Regions from separate parts of the Cupriavidus sp. NPDC089707 genome, predicted to be linked through region 1. Evidence: riboswitches for the same ligand, from Rfam matches in the RefSeq annotation. Region 1 holds a riboswitch; the other holds the start of a gene.
The links. A riboswitch is a leader RNA that binds a small molecule or an ion and turns the genes downstream of it on or off. The one in region 1 is predicted to bind glycine.

Region 1 (3,579 bases):
GATGGTGAGCGTGCCGTCGGCTTCGACGCGCACCCACTCATGCGACTCGGTATATTTGAGGTCGGCGGGGAAATTCATGAAGGTTCTCCGGATTCAGATCTGTTTCTTGTTGGGTGATGCCTGCCCGGCAACGCTGCCGGCAGGCGAGGGCGACCGTTGGGTGAGCGGGTGTTTCCCTTAGCTCACGAGTGCCTTGCCATTACGCACAAACGGCAGTTTAACCACAGTCGCGTTGAGTTTGCGGTCGCGGATCTCCACCTGCACGGTGTCGCCCACGTTCACGCCCTGTGGCAGGCGCGCGAACGCGATCGATTGCGACAGCGACGGGCTGAAGGTGCCGCTGGTGATTTCGCCGTCACCGGCGGGGGTGATGACCTTCTGATGGGCACGCAGCACGCCGCCTTTGTCACGCAGGATCAGGCCGAGGAACTGCTGGCGTGAGCCGGCCGCGGCCAGCGCCGCCTTGCCGGTGAAGTCGCGCTCGCTCTGCAGGTCGACGGTCCAGGCCAGGCCGGCGTCCAGCGGCGAGGTATTGATGTCCATGTCCTGGCCGTACAGGTTCATGCCGGCCTCCAGGCGCAGCGTGTCGCGCGCACCCAGGCCGGCCGGGCGCACGCCCGCGGCACGCAGTTTTTCCCACAGGCCGGCGACGCTGGCGGCCGGCACGACCAGCTCGAAGCCGTCTTCGCCGGTGTAGCCGGTGCGCGCGACCATGATCTCGCCGAGGGCGGGATCATGGACCACGACAGCGTTGAACGGCTTGAGCGCATCGGAAGGTTGGGTCGACGGGAAGGTGCTCCACACCTTGGCGCGGGCGTTGGGCCCTTGCACCGCGACGATCGCCAGCGGCTGCACGCCCGCGGGGGCGACGTCTTCACGGCGCGGGGTGATGGTCACGCCGCTGCCGGTGGCGTCATTGCGCGCGCGGATCCAGTCGATATCGCCGACCGCGGTGCTGGCGTTGACCACCAGGCGGAAACGGTCCTCGGCAAAAAAATAGACGATCAGGTCGTCAATGACGCCGCCTTTTTCGTCGAGCATGCAGGAATAGAGCGCCTTGCCCGGCGTCTGCAGCTTGTCGACGTTGTTGGCCAGCAGGCCGCGCAGGAAGGCGCGGGTATTGGCGCCGTTGAGATCGACCACGCACATGTGCGACACGTCGAACATGCCGGCATCGGTGCGCACGGCGTTATGTTCTTCGATTTGGGAGCCGTAGTTGACCGGCATCTCCCAGCCGCCGAAGTCGACCATGCGGGCGCCGAGGGCGCGGTGGATGGCGTTGAGGGGCGTGGCCTGGAGCGTCATGGAATCCTCGGGGGCAATGTCGGGTTGCGAAAACAAAAAAGGGCCATCCGCCGCAACGATCGCTACGCCGAAATGGCAAGCAATCCGCTGCGGCGGATGACCCCTCTGTCCTCGATACCTGAGAGATTACGAGGCGGATCCTGTGGATCCCCATCCTCGCGCGCCCCTTCGGTGGGCACGCTCGCCATGAATGGTGGGTGCCGCTCTCCAGAGTGCGGCATGCATCGTGTGCATGTTGCATGCCGATCCGAACGGTCCGTGGTGCCTGAGAGTTTTCGGGTGATACCCCTTCGGCGGCGCAGTTCTGCGCGCTCTCCCGGTCGGATGCGCGCAATGTACGGGAGGCCCCGGCCTTTGTCAAACCAAGCCGGACGGCCGCCCGGCGGCTGTACCCGTTCCTGCGCCCCGCCGCCAGGGGCGGACTGAAGCAGGATTGAAGCGAGGGTCTGTCGGGAGACTTACTTTTTCTTGTCGTCGGTCACGACGTTACCAATCACGCCGCCAACGGCCGCGCCACCCAGCGTACCCAGTGCGCTGCCCTCGGTCAGGATGGCACCACCCACAGCGCCCGCGCCCGCGCCGATGGCGGTATTGCGTTGCTTCGGGGTCATGTCCGCGCAACCGGCAAATGCCGCGACCGTCGCGCCGATCAGGGTCACCTTGGTCAATGTCTGCAGGGTTTTCATTGTGGGCTCCGAGTGATGGATATTCCATGTCCGGGACAGGCTCTGGACATAATACTTAGAGCCCGGCGCGCTCCGATTGGCTCCGGCCTTTACGAAGTGTTACGCCGGTGACACAAGGGAGGCCGGTGACGCGGCGCGCGCTGACTGACCGGCCGCGGCCAGCGTGTTAGCATCGACAGCTTTGCCGCTGGGCGCTTGTGCTGCCCCTGGCGCGCCTCGCATTCGCCCCATTTCCCGATCGCCTTTCGCATGAGCCACGGCCTGAATTCCGCCCAATCCGAAGCCGTCCGCTACCTGGATGGACCCTGCCTGGTGCTGGCCGGGGCGGGTTCCGGCAAGACCCGCGTGATCACGCAGAAGATCGCGCACCTGATCGAGGACAAGGGTTTCGAGCCGCGCCATATCGCCGCCGTCACCTTCACCAACAAGGCGGCCAAGGAGATGCAGGAGCGCATCGGCAAGCTGATGGAAGGCAAGACCACGCGCGAGGGCAAGCGCATCCCGCTCAAGCAGCTCACGGTCTGCACCTTCCACTCGCTGGGCGTGCAGATCCTGCGCCTGGAGGCGGAGCACGTCGGACTGAAGCCGCAGTTCTCGATCATGGATTCGGACGATTGCTTCGGCCTGATCCAGGAGCAGCTCGGCACCACCGACAAGAAGTTGATCCGCGGCGTGCAGAGCACGATCTCGCTGTGGAAGAACGGCATGGTCGATCCCGAGGCCGCGATCGCGCAGGCCGCCAATGCCGACGAGCACCAGGCCGCGCTGGTCTACCGCAACTACGTCGCCACGCTGAACGCCTACCAGGCGGTGGATTTCGACGACCTGATCCGTTTGCCCGCGGAACTGTTCGCGCGCAATGAAGCGGTACAGCTCAAGTGGCAGAACCGGTTGCGCTACTTCCTGGTCGACGAATACCAGGACACCAACGCCTGCCAGTACCAGCTGCTCAAGCTGCTGGCGGGCGGCTCGCACCTGCGAGCGCCGGCCTTCACCGCGGTGGGCGACGACGACCAGGCCATCTACGGCTGGCGCGGTGCCACGCTGGACAACCTGCGCGGGCTGCAGACCGACTTCCCCGACCTCAAGGTGATCAAGCTGGAGCAAAACTACCGCTCCACCGTGCGCATCCTGGAAGCGGCCAACGCGGTCATCGCCAACAATCCCAAGCTGTTCGACAAGAAGCTGTGGAGCGAGCACGGCATGGGCGATCCCATCTCCATCCACCCGATGAACGACGAGGAGCACGAGGCCGAGTCGGTGGTGTTCCGCCTGTCGGCGCACAAGTTCGAGCGCCGCGCGCAGTTCCGCGACTACGCCATCCTGTACCGCGGCAACCACCAGGCGCGGCTGTTCGAGCAGATCCTGCGGCGCGAGCGCATCCCCTACGTGCTGTCGGGCGGCCAGAGCTTCTTCGACAAGGCCGAGATCAAGGACATCTGCGCCTACCTGCGCCTGATCGCCAATCCCGACGACGATCCCGCCTTTATCCGCGCGATCACCACGCCGCGCCGCGGCGTCGGCAACACCACGCTCGAAGTGCTGGGCACCTTCGCCGGGCAGGCCAAGGTGTCGCTGTTCGAAGCGG
Region 2 (3,579 bases), on a different contig from region 1:
GGAAGCTGGTGACGGTGGGGAACACCGTGGTGTTGGTCTGGCTGACCAGCGCATCGCGGATGTCGTCTTCATACACCGAGACGCGGAAGTACGACCGGTCGACCATGCGCTCGAAGGTCAGGTCCTTCGAGAACGAGCGCTCCGGCTTCAGGTTGGGATCGTTGTTGATCAGCGAGGTGCCGGTAATGCGGCCCTGGAACAGCTCGGCGACGGTCGGGTAGCGGTAGGCCTGGCCGAGCGACAGCCGGCCCAGCCAGTCCTGCCCGATGGCCTTTTCCAGCGCGAGCTTGGGCGACCAGTTGGACTCGCTGCGCACCGGGTACGCGACATTCACGCCCGGCTGGCTGCGGCTGCCGTCATAGGCGCGCCAGTGTTCCCAGCGCACGCCAGGGATCAGCTTCCAGTCCTCGGCGAAGTACCACGCGTCTTGCGCGTACAGTGCCTGCGTCTCGGTCTTGCCGGCAAAGGCGTTGTTGAACGCGGAGATGGTGGCCGCCTGCCAGTCAGAGGTGTTGTAGGTGGTGTTGCTGAGGCGGTAATTATCGTAGTGGTAGCCGAGGGTGACCCAGTGGCCACCCTTGAGTTGCTGCGGGCGGTAGTCGGCCTTCAGGTCGAGCGTGCGCCAACCGGTGCCGTCGCCAAAGGTCACCGTGCCCGGGCCATTGCCTGCAGTGCTGGCGGTGCGGCTGATGTCCTTGCTGACATCGAACAGCGAAGCCACTCCGGAGAAGTTCCACCCGGTTTCGTTGCGCGTGCGCAGGGACAGGCCGTAGAGCCAGCGCGCGTCTTCGCCGTTGCCCGGTGCAAACGCGTTGGCGGGGATGACGTAGCGGAAGCCGCCGATATTGACCGGGCCGCTCGACACCACGTTGCCGTTGGCATCGCGCAGATAGCTACCGGTGGCGCTGGAGCGGTCCTGCTGCCAGTAGGCGGCGGTGAACTGCGCCTGCAGCGTGTTGGTGATGTCGTAGCCGAGCTTGACCTTGAGCTGGTCCTGCACGGTGTGCGTGACGCCCTCGCTGTTGACACCCATCACGGTGCGGTTGGCGCCGGTCTGGTCCTGGTCGAAATACGCGCCGGTGACCGGCTTGTCGGCCGAGGTCGCGCGCACGCTCGAACGCGCCGCGGTGTAGAAGCTCAGCGGCTGGCTCTTGCTGTCCTGCCGGTCGACGCTGACCAGCCACGAGAACGGTCCGACGCGGTCGCCGACGTAGGCGTTGGCATGCACGCCGTTGAAATTGTCGTGTGTGCCGTACAGGTTGAAGCGCTGCGTAAACAGCTGCACGCTGGCATCGCCCTGGAACTTCTCCGGCGTGCGCGTGCTGATCAGCACCGTCGCGCCCAGCGAGTTGCCCGGGTACAGCGCCGAATACGGGCCATACAGCACGTCGACCCGCTCGATCTCCGCGGCATTGACCAGCGACCATCGGGGCGGGAAGGTGAAATCCGAGCCCAGCAGGTTGGACAGCAGCAGGCCGTCGGCATAAACCAGCCCGCGCGCCGACTGGCGCGAGCTGGTGCTGCGCACCGAGATGATCGAATTCATATCGCCGATGAAGCGCTTGCGCACGGCGAGGTTGGGCGCGTACTTGAGCGCGTCTTCGGTGTTGACGACGTTGAAGTCCGCCATGCGCGCGGCGCTGATGCCGTAGGCAGGCGATGGCGTATTGGGCGGCGTGGCGGGCGTTTCGCCGCGCTCGGTCTTGGCCGAGACCACGACTTCCTGCAGGGGCTGCGGCGCGCTGACGGGTCCATCCGCCTGCGCGCCGGCGATGCCGGGGCCCATCAGCGCGGCCGAGGCGGCCAGCGCAATCCGATTTCTTCTCACTGGAATACCTTTCTGTTCTTCTGGCTCGCCCGACCGGTGCGCCGTATCCGGCTCGTGTTACGGCGCGCTTCCTCCCGCGCTTCCTCCGCCTAGCGAGTGCTGGCATTCTAGGCGGCGAGGCGGCTTGACGCAGTGCGACATAGCGCCGCGCCGCACGGAAGTGACTTGACCGATCCATGCGAAGGCGTCTGGCTCCATTCACGTTTACCCGCATATCAATATGCGGCCTTTGTCTCTAGATTTGCCCGGATTGGCTCACACGCCAACGTGATGCTGGGAGAGACTGATCCGGCGGCAGCCGCCGCGGACAGCGCCGAAGGAGCAACCGCCCCGGAAACTCTCAGGCAAAAGGACCGGTATCACGCGTCACAGCACTCTGAAGAATGCCGCCATCGTCAGCCGGCATACCGAAGGAGCAAGCGGCCCCCGCCACCGGTACTACCGGCACCACTGGCGACTGTCGTGAATCTCTCAGGTCTGGAACAGAGGGGGCGTCCGCCACGCATGTCGCGTACGGGCTCCAACTCCGACGTTTCTGGACTGCCAGATCATGAAGACAATCGCCGTCATCGGCGGTGGCATCACCGGTGTCACCACGGCCTACGCGCTCGCCCGGCGCGGATTCTCCGTCACCCTGTTCGAGCGCCACCGCTACGCCGCGATGGAAACCTCGTTCGCCAACGGCGGGCAGCTGTCCGCCTCCAACGCCGAGGTCTGGACGCACTGGTCCACCATCGTCAAGGGCCTGAAGTGGATGCTGCGCAGCGATGCGCCGCTACTGGTCAATCCGCGCCCGGGCTGGCACAAGCTGAGCTGGTTCGCCGAGTTTATCGCCTCGATCCCGCACTACCGCCGCAACACCATCGAGACCGCGCGCCTGGCCATCGCGGCGCGCGAGCACCTGTTCGCGTGGGCGGCGCAGGAAGGCATCGACTTCGACCACAAGCGCGAAGGCATCCTGCATATCTACCGCGACAAGGCGAGCTTCGAGCACGCGGGCCGCGTCTCGGCGCTGCTGGCACAGGGCGGACTGGAGCGCCGCGCAGTGACACCGGCGGAAATGCGCGCGATCGAGCCGACGCTGGCCGGCACCTACTACGGCGGCTATTTCACCGAAAGCGATTCGACCGGCGACATCCACAAGTTCACCAGCGGCCTGGCCACCGCCATCGAGCGCATGGGCGTGCGCTGCCGCTACGGCGAAGACGTGCGCAACGTCACCACCGATGGCCGCAGTGCAAGGGTCACCGTGCAGGAAGCCGCGGGCAGCACCACCATGACCTTCGACGGCGCGGTGATCTGCGCCGGCACCGCCAGCCGTGCGCTGGCCGCCGGGCTGGGCGACCGCGTCAACATCTATCCGGTCAAGGGCTATTCCATCACCGTCAACCTGAGCGACGCCGCCAGCCGCGCCGCAGCGCCGACCGTCAGCCTGCTCGACGACGAAACCAAGCTGGTCACCAGCCGCCTCGGCGACGACCGCTTCCGCGTGGCCGGCACCGCGGAGTTCAACGGCTTCAACCGCGACATCCGCGCCGACCGCATCCGGCCGCTGGTGGAATGGGTGCAGCAGTGCTTCCCCGGCGTCAGCACGCGCAGCGTGGTGCCGTGGGCGGGGCTGCGGCCGATGCTGCCCGACATGCTGCCGCGCGTGGGCCGCGGGCGGGCTCGGTGCGTGTTCTATAACACCGGGCATGGACACCTGGGATGGACGCTGTCGGCGGTGACGGCGGATATGGTGGCGGGGGTGG

Region 2: it holds a riboswitch for glycine, as region 1 does, so the genes downstream of both, ACIP1U_RS26060 (D-amino acid dehydrogenase) here and gcvT (glycine cleavage system aminomethyltransferase GcvT) in region 1, are expected to answer to the same signal.

Annotation. Positions count from the first base shown of each region.
Region 1 is NZ_JBIVHB010000005.1:228,612-232,190, forward strand. It holds gene gcvH (glycine cleavage system protein GcvH) at 1-78, opposite strand, end outside; gene gcvT (glycine cleavage system aminomethyltransferase GcvT) at 178-1,305, opposite strand; glycine riboswitch at 1,401-1,526, opposite strand; glycine riboswitch at 1,548-1,634, opposite strand; gene ACIP1U_RS11100 (glycine zipper 2TM domain-containing protein) at 1,764-1,991, opposite strand; gene ACIP1U_RS11105 (UvrD-helicase domain-containing protein) at 2,241-3,579, shown strand, end outside.
Region 2 is NZ_JBIVHB010000022.1:29,567-33,145, forward strand. It holds gene ACIP1U_RS26055 (TonB-dependent receptor) at 1-1,786, opposite strand, end outside; glycine riboswitch at 2,093-2,194, shown strand; glycine riboswitch at 2,195-2,324, shown strand; gene ACIP1U_RS26060 (D-amino acid dehydrogenase) at 2,379-3,579, shown strand, end outside.